One region of the Nocardiopsis coralliicola genome, then DNA from elsewhere that is predicted to be linked to it. Evidence: riboswitches for the same ligand, from Rfam matches in the RefSeq annotation. Region 1 holds a riboswitch; each other region holds the start of a gene.
What was found. Region 1 has a riboswitch for thiamine pyrophosphate ahead of ACYVGT_RS13675 (TenA family protein). Riboswitches for the same ligand answer to the same signal wherever they lie in the genome.

Region 1 (3,266 bases):
GTCCCCGGAATGGCCCGCATCAGCGGCCGCCAGGTGCGCGATGCGCTGATCGCGGCCGCTGAAGAGCGCGGGCTGCGCACGGTGGCCGGCGACGCCGAGATCACCGCCTCCGGCCACCGCGCCACCGGCGTGCGCGCAGGCGGCGCCGAGCTGCCCGCCGACGCCGTCATCGTGGCCGCCGGTGCCTGGTCGGCTGCGCTCCTCCGCCCGTTCGGGATCGACCTGCCCGTCTATCCGATGCGCGGCCAGATCGTGCACGCCCGGCTGCCGCGGGAGCGCACCGGCGAGTGGCCGGTGGTCCGGTTCAGCGGCACCGGCCGCTACCTTCTCGGCGCGCCGCCCGACCGGGTGGTACTCAGCGCCACCCGCGAGCCGTGGGCCGGGTTCGACCACCGGGCCACCGTCGGCGGCATCCTCCAGGTCCTCGCCGACGCCGTCGAGACCGCGCCCGCCCTCACCGACGCGGAGCTCAGCGCGACCCGCATCGGCTTCCGCCCGGCCAGCCGCGACGGCGTCCAGCTGCTCGGGGCGCCCCGCACGCTGGACGGCGTCACGGTCGCGACCGGGCTGGGCGCCAACGGCCTCACCTTCGGCCCCCACCAGGGCGCCGTCGCGGCGCGGCTGGCGCTGGGCGAGGACACCGGGCTGGACCTGGAGCCGTTCCGGCCGGACCGCGTGGCACCCGCTCCCGGCACCCCGCCGGGCGGTACCCCGGCGGCGCAAAGCGGCCATACCCGCCGCACTGAGTAGCGGTACTCATGCCCGGCGCTGCACCGCCGCCCACTATGGCGTTATGAGTTCTTCTCCCTTCACCACCAAGGTCACGGCCGCCTTCTACCTCCAGGCGATGATCGCCTTCGGCGTCTCCAGCGCCGGCCTCCTCGCCGGAATCGCCTTCCTGCCCATCGACCACTGGATGCGCGCGTTCATCGCGATGGGCGTCCTGTTCGTCATCACCTCGACCTTCACGCTGGCCAAGTGCGTGCGCGACCGCCAGGAGGAGGTGGCGCTGGAATCCTGGACCGACCAGGCGTACGCCGCCGCCAACCAGCGCGCCTACAGCGGTAAGTGACGCGCGGCCCGCCGCGCTCCGGACGCCCCCAGGGCACGGAGCGCGGCGTTCGCGTGTACGGGGCCGGGCACCGCGGGGCCGGGGGCGCCCTACCCGCCGCGAAAGGGGCGCTTGTAGGGTCGCCGCATGGCGCGGGGTGCCCCGGCAGGGCTGGGGCTGAGACGACACCCGTGGAACCTGCACTAGTTCGCACTAGCGAAGGGACGCCACCATGAGTGGTTTCTGCGCACGGGCCTGGGAGGCCACCGCCGACGTCCGGGGCGCGATCGACGCCCTGCCGTTCGTCACCGGGCTCGCCGACGGCACGCTGAGCCCCGACCGGTTCACCTACTACATGGCCCAGGACGCCCTCTACCTGCGCGGCTATGCGCGTGCGCTGGCCTCGGCCGCGGCCCGCGCCGACCGCGCCGAGGAGCTGGCGTTCTTCGCCAAGGCCGCCCACAACGCCATCGCTGTCGAGAGCACACTGCACGCCGGCGTCGTCGGCGACGGCGGCGGCGCGGGGCCCGCCGCCGGCGAGCGGCAGTCGCCGACCTGCACCGCCTACGTCTCCTACCTGCTCGGCCTGGCCCACACCCAGGGCTACGGCGAACTCGCCGCCGGGGTCCTGCCCTGCTTCTGGGTCTACACCGACGTCGGCGCCCGGCTGCTGCAGAAGGCCGGCGACCTCGGCGGCCACCCCTTCGGCACCTGGATCGCCACCTACGCCGACGAGGAGTTCGCCGCCTCCACGCGGGAGCTGCGCGGGATCGTCGACGGCATCGCCGAGCGCTCGGACCCGGCCACCGTGGACCGCATGCACGAGGCCTTCACCACGGCTACCACCTATGAGCTGTGGTTCTGGGACGCCGCCTGGCGGCGCGAGTCCTGGGCGCACTGAGCCGCGAGGAGGAGGCCCCGGGAGCGGCGCCCCGCGCCGGGGCCGCCGCCTCAGACGACGCGGCCTCGGGGCGCCCCGCGCCGGCGGTGAACCGCTCGGCGCTCAGCGGCGCCGGGTCGCGGATGATCTCCCGCCCGCGGCCGTCGCCTGCAGGAAGCCGTGTCCGGAGGAGCCGGTCGCCTAGCAGAAGCCGGCGGGGGTGCGCCGTCGGCGCCGCTGAGCGCGGCGCAGTCCGGAGTGGTCTCGTACAGCCCCGCCGGTCCGCGGCCGACGGGCATGCCGGACAGCAGGCCGTCGCTGTTGTGCCCGTGGGCGCTGCAGGCGGAGCCGGGGGTGGACGGTAGCCGCGGCGGGCGCGGGTCCAGCGGCCGGGTGAAGGCGATCGGGCGGTGCACGGGGGAGACCGGCAGCTCCACGCCGGCCATCCGGCCGATCGCGGGCGGTCGCGCTCCGGCCGCGCACACGGCCGGGCCGGCCTGCGCGATCGCACGCCCACCGTGTTCTGAAGTGCCACCGCGCGCTCGAAGGCGGCGTCGTCCGGGCGGGACAGCGGGAAGAGGGAGCCGAGCGGGTCGAAGCCCGCGCCGGCGCCGGCCTGCTCGGCGAACGCGGCGTGGGCGCGCCGGCCGCGGGCGCCCGGGGCGCTGTCGAGCCGGTCGGAGGACTGGGCGCGCACTCCGGCGGCCGGCATACCGGAGGAGCCCGGTCGACGCTGCGCGGGCCCCCAGCAGCGGGACGCTGCGGCTCGGCGCGACAGAGGGAAGAGCGCCGAAGTGCCGAGGATGCCGCCGCCGACTGCAGCGGCGTCCGCCCGGGCGCGGCGCCGCCTTCCGGGGCCGCGCCGAGCCGTGCGGAGCGCGGGCCTGCGCGGCAGCCCTGCTCCCGGTACACCCCGGGCCCCCGTTCCGGAAGGGCGGCGGGGCGAGAGGCCGGGGCGGGGGCCGGTGGCGGCTGGGACCGGCGTTTCCCCGCGCCGGCGCCGAAAAAGTGATCTGAATCTCACTGGTGCGATGGCTTCGGTGGCGGGCGTTCCCGGTTCCGCGCGGCCCGCGGCGCGGAAAGTCCCAGGTGGGCCGCCGGGTCCGGGGGCCGGCGGGCAGTCCCGGCCCCTGTCGGCGTGTTGCCCGTGCGCGACTTCTGGGCGGACCCCCGGAGAACTTTCGTCCTACGTGTGCTGTGCCGCGACGATTCGGCTACCCACGGTCGTGTTTTCCTGAGAGAATCCCCGTTCCTGAGAGAATTCTCAGGAACGGCGCATCGGGCCACCGCCCCGCCGGGCGGCGCCCCGCCCGGTCCCCGATGCGGCGCACCCGA
Region 2 (3,266 bases), on a different contig from region 1:
GATGGGCCTCGTCGTCGTCCCCGCACCGCCCCAGGGCATGCACACGGACGACTCCGTACCGCTCCGCTGACGGCCCCGGGCCGCGCCTCTCCGGCGCGGCCCGCCCGCGTTCTCCGGCCGGGTGCCGGTGCATGCGGCGTAGGGGGCTGGCGGAGGAAGGCCGAGGGCGGCTTCGCCGGCGGTCTTCTTGCTCTGTTCCGTCGCTGCGGAGCCGGCGAGCGACCAGCGCCGCTGCGGGGTCGCGGGGCCGGGGTGCAAGGGATCAAGACAAAGGACGGCTTCGCCGACAGACTTTCGCCCTGTCCCACCGCTCGGAACCGCTGCGCGACCAGTGTTCCTGCTGTTCGCGGGGCAGGTGCTCCCACTTCTCGGTAGCCGGCTTTCCGGTGTTCTTTGTGTCGGACAAGCGCAAAAGCGGCAGCGACGGCGAGGGAGGGGGCCTGGGCGGGTCGGCCGGGTGTCTGGATGGTCGCGGAGCAGGGGTGGGGGACAAATGCCATGAAACGGACGCAATGACGGGGGCCTTGCAAACCCGGACCTAGCAAGAGACACCCTCCCCCTGTGGACCCGGCGCGCAGAGCCCGATTCCGTTCCACGCTGACCTGCGCAACGCCAGGTCACACAGCGTGTCGATGTCCGATTTCCGCACACCCGCCTTTTCCGCGGCCAGGCCGGCGAAAAGGCGCGAGTCGCGGCGACGAATTGGGTGCTTTGGTCGGTTTGAGGCAGGAGTGACCCCTCGGCCCGCGGAAAAGGAACGCGCCGCGCTCCTGCGCGTAGGCCCCCCAAGCCGGACACCCGCCCGCCCGCGGTGATCAGCGCCCAGATTCGCCCGATATGTCGTCACGCAGAGTGAAACTGGTCCGGTGAATGGGCCGCGGAACGGTCACACCCCCAGGGTTTTCCGCGCATCGGCCCGCGAAAAGGTGGCAGTCGTGGCGCCGGTGAGGTGTTACCAGCGGTTCGCGAACCGCCCGCCCGCACCGGGTCCGCCTGCCGCCGACCCTGCAACCCCGCTATTCACACCAGTCACACCCGCCCCGCACGCCCGCCCCGCGACCAGCCGCCGCCCGGCCGCCGTCTCGGGCCCCGCCCACCTTGGCCGTCACTGCCGTCTTTGGCTTGTCCGACGCACCGACCAGCCCGCCACCCGACTGCCCCCGTGCGGGAGCCTGCGGCCTCTCCCGGCGCTGTAGTCACACCAGTCCCTCGCGCCCACCTGCGGCCCCTGTTCACCCCTGCCGTCACTGCCGCTTCTCCGCTTGTCCGACGCAATGACCATCGGCCAGCCGGCTGGAGGGATGCGGGAGCCTTCGGCCTGATCCGCCCCCAGCCCCGGAGCCAGCAGCACTCTGGTTGCACGCCGTGTCTGAAGCGGCGGAACAGAGCGAAGAATCCGCCGGCGAAGCCGCCCTTGCTGGTCATGCCTGCGCCCCAGCCCCGGCCAGCAGAAGCCTTGTTCACACGGCGGCCAGGAGTGGCGGGGCAGGGCCGATAAGACCGCCGGCGGAGCCTCCCTCGCCGCGGTACCGAGGGCATGGAGCGCGGTTTCGACCGAATGCATCCTGTGCGCGCCGTGTGGGGTGGATCGTGTGGATCAGGGGTGGCATCGGCGGTGGGGCGGGCTTAGGGTGGAGGTAACCGACAGGGGAGCGCTTCGGCGCTGAGAGTGCGGTGCGACCGCAGACCCTTAGACACCTGATCTGGATCATGCCAGCGAAGGAAGTCGTGCTATCCGCCCTCCGGGCGCTCTCGGCCGAGCCCTCTCGTGTTCTCACGGATGCGAAGGGACCCATCGTGACCACCTCCACCCCCGCCGCCCGCCCGCAGGGGGCGCGCTGGCGGACCGTCGACATCGTTGTTGCCGCAGTCCTCGGCGTCGCCGTCGGCGTCGTGTTCTGGTTCTGGGGCATGCTCTGGCAGGCCACCGCGCCGCTGTTCCTCTTCTTCCCGCCGGCCCAGGCGGTGCTGTACGGCATCTGGCTCGTGCCCGGGGTCCTCGGCATGCTCATCCTCCGCAAGCCCGGTGCCGGAATCCTCACCTCGGTCGCCGCCGCAACGGTCTCCGCCCTGCTCGGTACGTCCTGGGGCGTGATGGTGATCGTGTCCGGCCTGCTCCAGGGGCTCCTGCCCGAGCTCGTCTTCCTGGCCGGCCGGTACCGCCGATGGGGGATGGGCGCTGCCGTGCTCGCCGGCGCCGCCGCCGGCCTGGTGCCGGTCGCCATGGACCTGACGCTCTCCTACGCCGACTGGCCGCTCTCCTTCATGGGCGCCTACGCCGTCCTGGTCGTGGCCAGCGCCGCGGCCATCGGCGGCGTCGGCAGCAGGCTGCTGGCCACCGCCCTGGCCCGCGCCGGCGCGCTCGCCCCCTTCCCCTCAGCACACGGGTGAGCGGCATGCCGGCCAACGCATCCGCCGGCGCGCGGGTCCGCTTCACCGGCTGGGGCTGGCGGCACGCCGGACGGCCCGGCTGGGCGCTGCGCGGCGTCGACCTGGCGATCGAACCGGGCGAGCGCGTCCTGCTGCTCGGCCCTTCCGGCGCCGGCAAGAGCACGCTGCTGCACGCCCTCGCCGGGCTGACCGGATCCGAGGGCGCGATCGGCGGTGAGCAGGAAGGGGACGTCGAGGTCGACGGCGCACCGCCGCGCCGCGGCCGCGGCGCGGCGCTCGTCGCCCAGGACCCCGAGGCGCAGCTGGTCATGGCCCGGGCCGGCGACGACGTCGCGTTCGGCCTGGAGAACCTGGCCGTTCCGCCTGCCGAGATCGGCCCCCGCGCCGCCGCCGCGCTGGACGCCGTCGGCTTCCCCTACCCGCCGGACCGCTCCACCGCGGCGCTCTCCGGCGGCGAGAAGCAGCGCCTGGTCGCCGCCGGTGCGCTCGCTCTGCAGCCGCGGCTGCTGCTGCTCGACGAGCCCACCGCCAACCTCGACCCGGACGGCGCCGCCCTGGTCCGCGGCCTGCTCGCCCGGATCGCCGCCGAATCCGACGCCACCATGCTGCTGGTCGAACACCGGGTGGCCGACGTCGCCGACCTGGTCGACCGTGTCGTAGTGGTCGATCCCGGTGGCGGGGTGAGTGCCGACGGCCCGCCCGCGGAGGTGTTCGCCCGGCAGGGTGCCGCGCTCGCGGCGCGCGGCGTGTGGGTGCCGGGCCGCGAGCCGTCGGCCCCCGCCTCGCCCGGACGCGTCGGCGCGCCGCTGCTGCACGCCGAGCAGGTTGCGGCACGCGCGCCGCGCGCGCCCGGCGGCACTGAGCGAAGCCGCGCC
Region 3 (3,266 bases), on a different contig from region 1:
GAGGGGTCGCCTCCGGTGGCCCGGCTGCCCAGAACGCGGGTGTCGCTCATCCAGGTGTCCTTCCGATCAGCATTGATCGATTCCGCTGTGTGAATACCCCCGGGCCGCACCCCCGAAAGCAGCGCGGCGACCCCCAGCAGAAGAACAGACCCCCCAGAGGCCTGCAAGGGCCCCGTGGACACGGCGGCGCGCCCCCAACGCCGTCAACCAGCGGTTCCGGGGCCGCTCCGCAGTGCCCGCCTCCGCGGTCCGGCCCGGCGCGGAACGCCGCAGGTACCGGTCGCGTTAGCGTCGGAGAGGGCGCCGGCCGCGGCCCTGTCCGCGCCGCCGTGTCCGTGCACGTGCGGCTGCAGCCCGAGCACGGGCCCTGCACCGCACCTCCCAGGGGCGGCTGTGCACATTCTGCGGCGGCTGCCGCCGATCGCCACCGCCCCCTGTCCCGCGCGGCGCCCGGAGCACTGCACCGCGCATCCCCCGATCCAGCGAAGGCACACCATGGAACACGCCTCCAGCACCCCGCCCGGGCACCCGGGAGGAGCGCCCGCCGGCGCCCCCGCCCCGGCTCCCGCGGCTCCGCCCGGCGCCGCGGGCACCCGCCGCCGCACGCCGGCGCGCACCCCGATCGGCACCCACGCATTCAACGTCGTCCGCGGCGGGCTGATCGGAACGGCCGAGGTCGTTCCGGGGATCAGCGGCGGAACGGTGGCGCTGATCGTCGGGGTGTACGAATCGATCATCACCTCGGCCGGGCATGTGGTCTCCGGCATCCGGCACACCGTCACCGACGGCATCCGCGGCCGCGGCATGGGCGCGGCGGCGGCCGAGTTCCGCCGGGCCGACTGGGGCACCGTCGCAGCGGTCGCCATCGGCATGGTGGCGGCGGCGATCGTCGCCGCCCGCGTCGTGGCGCCGCTGGTGGAGGCGCACCCGGAGCACTCCTACGGCCTGTTCTTCGGCCTGGTCCTGGCCTCCCTGTGGGTGCCCTACACCGCCGCCGGCGGCCGCTGGCGGCCTTGGCACTACGCCGTGGCGCTGGCGGCGGCCGTCGCGGCGTTCTTCGCGACCGGCATGCCGCCCGCCCAGGTCGAGCCGACCCCGATCGTCGTCGCCGCGGCCGCGGCCATCGCCGTCTCCGCACTGGTCATGCCGGGCATGTCCGGGTCGTTCATCCTGCTCACGCTCGGCCTCTACACGACCACCATGGCGGCGCTCAACGAGCGCGACCTCGGCTACATCGGCACCTTCCTGCTCGGCGCGGCGATCGGCGGCGCACTCTTCGTGAAGCTCCTACAGTGGCTGCTGGAGCACCACCGGATGATCACGCTGGTGGTGATGACCGGCGTGATGGCCGGCTCGCTGCGGGCGCTGTGGCCGTGGCAGGACGCCGACCGCGGGCTCTCCGGGCCCTCCGCCGACGCCGGCACCACGGTGCTCTTCGCCGCCGGCGGCTTCTGCACCGTCGTCGTGGTGCTGCTGCTGGAGCACGCGGTCAGCAGGCGCAGCGCCCCGCACGTCCCCGACTGGGACGCCGACGGCGGCTCCGGAGCTCCCGGCTCCGCCGCCCCTGGCCGCGGCGGGGGCCGGCATACCCGCCCCGCATCCCGGCGGTGAGCCGGGGGATGGCACTGTAGGAGCGGCCCGCGCGGATGTGACCGCAGCGGGCCGCACAACCGCATACGGCGCGGGGTGCCGGTGCCAGCACCGGCTGAGATGACACCCGTAGAACCTGCACTAGCTCGCACTAGCGAAGGGACGCCATGGGCTCCTTTACCGTTCTTTCCATCGCCGGCACCGATCCCAGCGGGGGCGCCGGCGGCCAGGCCGACCTGAAGACGTTCTCGGCGCTGGGCGCCTATGGCACCAGCGTCGTCACGGCGCTCGTCGCGCAGACCACGACCGGCGTCGCCGAGGTGCTGCCGGTCCCGCCAGCGTTCATCAAGCGCCAGCTGGCGGTGCTGCTCGACGACGTCCGGGTGGACGCCGTCAAGATCGGCATGCTCGGCGACGCGGACGTCATCGCCGCGGTCGCCGAGGTGCTGGACTCCTACCGCCCCCCGCACGTCGTCCTCGACCCGGTGATGGTGGCCAAGAGCGGCGACCGGCTGCTCGCGGAGGAGGCGGTGGCGGCGCTGCGCGAGGTCCTGCTGCCGCGGGCCGACCTGGTCACCCCCAACCTCCCCGAGGCGGCGGACCTGCTCGGGGAGAAGGAGGTCGGCGATCTCGCGGCGATGGAGGAGCAGGCGCGCCGGCTGCTCGCCGCGGGCGCGCGGCGGGTGCTGCTCAAGGGCGGGCACCTGGACGGCCCGGAGTCGGCCGACCTGCTCGTGGCGGACGGCGCAGCGGCGGTGCCGTTCACCGCGCCGCGGGTGGCCACCCGCAACACGCACGGCACCGGCTGCACGCTGTCTTCGGCGATCGCCGCGCTGCTGCCGCAGCGCCCGGACTATCCGGCCGCCGTCGGCGCAGCGAAGGAGTACCTCACCGGCGCGCTGCGCCGGGCCGACGAGCTCGGCATCGGCCGCGGAAACGGGCCGGTACACCACTTCCACGCGTGGTGGTGATGGTGCTGCAGGCGTGTGCAGCAGCAGCGGTGCAGCGCCGGGAGCCCTCGAACGGCTGGGCGCCGCCCGCAGTGCGGACGGCGCCCAGGGGCGGTGTGCGGCCGAGGCCGCGAACGGCAGCGGTCAGCTGCCGGTGCCGCTGACCTCGCGGTCGGGGTGGCGCCAGTCCGGGTTCGCGAAGTACTTCTTCGTCTCCACCACGATGACGCTGCCGAGGATGACCAGGCCGATCAGGTTCGGAACGGCCATCAGCCCGTTGGCGACGTCGCTGAACGACCAGGCGAGGGTGAGCTCGGTCGTCGCGCCGACGTAGACCACCAGGACGAACAGGATCCGGAACGGGAAGACCGCCTTGCGGCCGACCAGGTAGTCCAGGCACCGCTCGCCGTAGTAGGACCAGCCCACCAGCGTGGTGAAGGCGAAGAACATCAGCGAGATGGCGACGATGTAGCCGCCGAACGGCGCCAGGCCGGGCGCGATGTCCCCGAACGCCTGGCTCATCGCGTCGTTGGTCATGATCGCGCCGTCATCGGCGTTGCCGGTCTGCCAGACGCCGCTGACGATGATCACCAGGCCGGTCATCGTGACGACGATGATCGTGTCGATGAAGGTCTGCGTCATGGAGACCATCGCCTGCCGCACCGGCTGCGCGGTCTTCGCCGCGGCAGCGGCGATGCCACCGGTGCCCAGGCCGGACTCGTTGGA

Region 2: another riboswitch for thiamine pyrophosphate. It lies ahead of ACYVGT_RS26295 (ECF transporter S component); the one in region 1 lies ahead of ACYVGT_RS13675 (TenA family protein).
Region 3: another riboswitch for thiamine pyrophosphate. It lies ahead of thiD (bifunctional hydroxymethylpyrimidine kinase/phosphomethylpyrimidine kinase); the one in region 1 lies ahead of ACYVGT_RS13675 (TenA family protein).

Annotation. Positions count from the first base shown of each region.
Region 1 is NZ_BAAGXT010000016.1:15,094-18,359, reverse strand. It holds gene ACYVGT_RS13685 (NAD(P)/FAD-dependent oxidoreductase) at 1-750, shown strand, start outside; gene ACYVGT_RS13680 (YiaA/YiaB family inner membrane protein) at 794-1,072, shown strand; TPP riboswitch at 1,195-1,293, shown strand; gene ACYVGT_RS13675 (TenA family protein) at 1,284-1,952, shown strand.
Region 2 is NZ_BAAGXT010000063.1:16,996-20,261, reverse strand. It holds gene glgP (alpha-glucan family phosphorylase) at 1-70, shown strand, start outside; TPP riboswitch at 1,637-1,742, shown strand; gene ACYVGT_RS26295 (ECF transporter S component) at 1,795-2,391, shown strand; gene ACYVGT_RS26290 (ABC transporter ATP-binding protein) at 2,397-3,266, shown strand, end outside.
Region 3 is NZ_BAAGXT010000003.1:55,779-59,044, forward strand. It holds gene rocD (ornithine--oxo-acid transaminase) at 1-50, opposite strand, end outside; gene ACYVGT_RS03655 (DUF368 domain-containing protein) at 496-1,611, shown strand; TPP riboswitch at 1,673-1,770, shown strand; gene thiD (bifunctional hydroxymethylpyrimidine kinase/phosphomethylpyrimidine kinase) at 1,758-2,561, shown strand; gene ACYVGT_RS03665 (alanine/glycine:cation symporter family protein) at 2,685-3,266, opposite strand, start outside.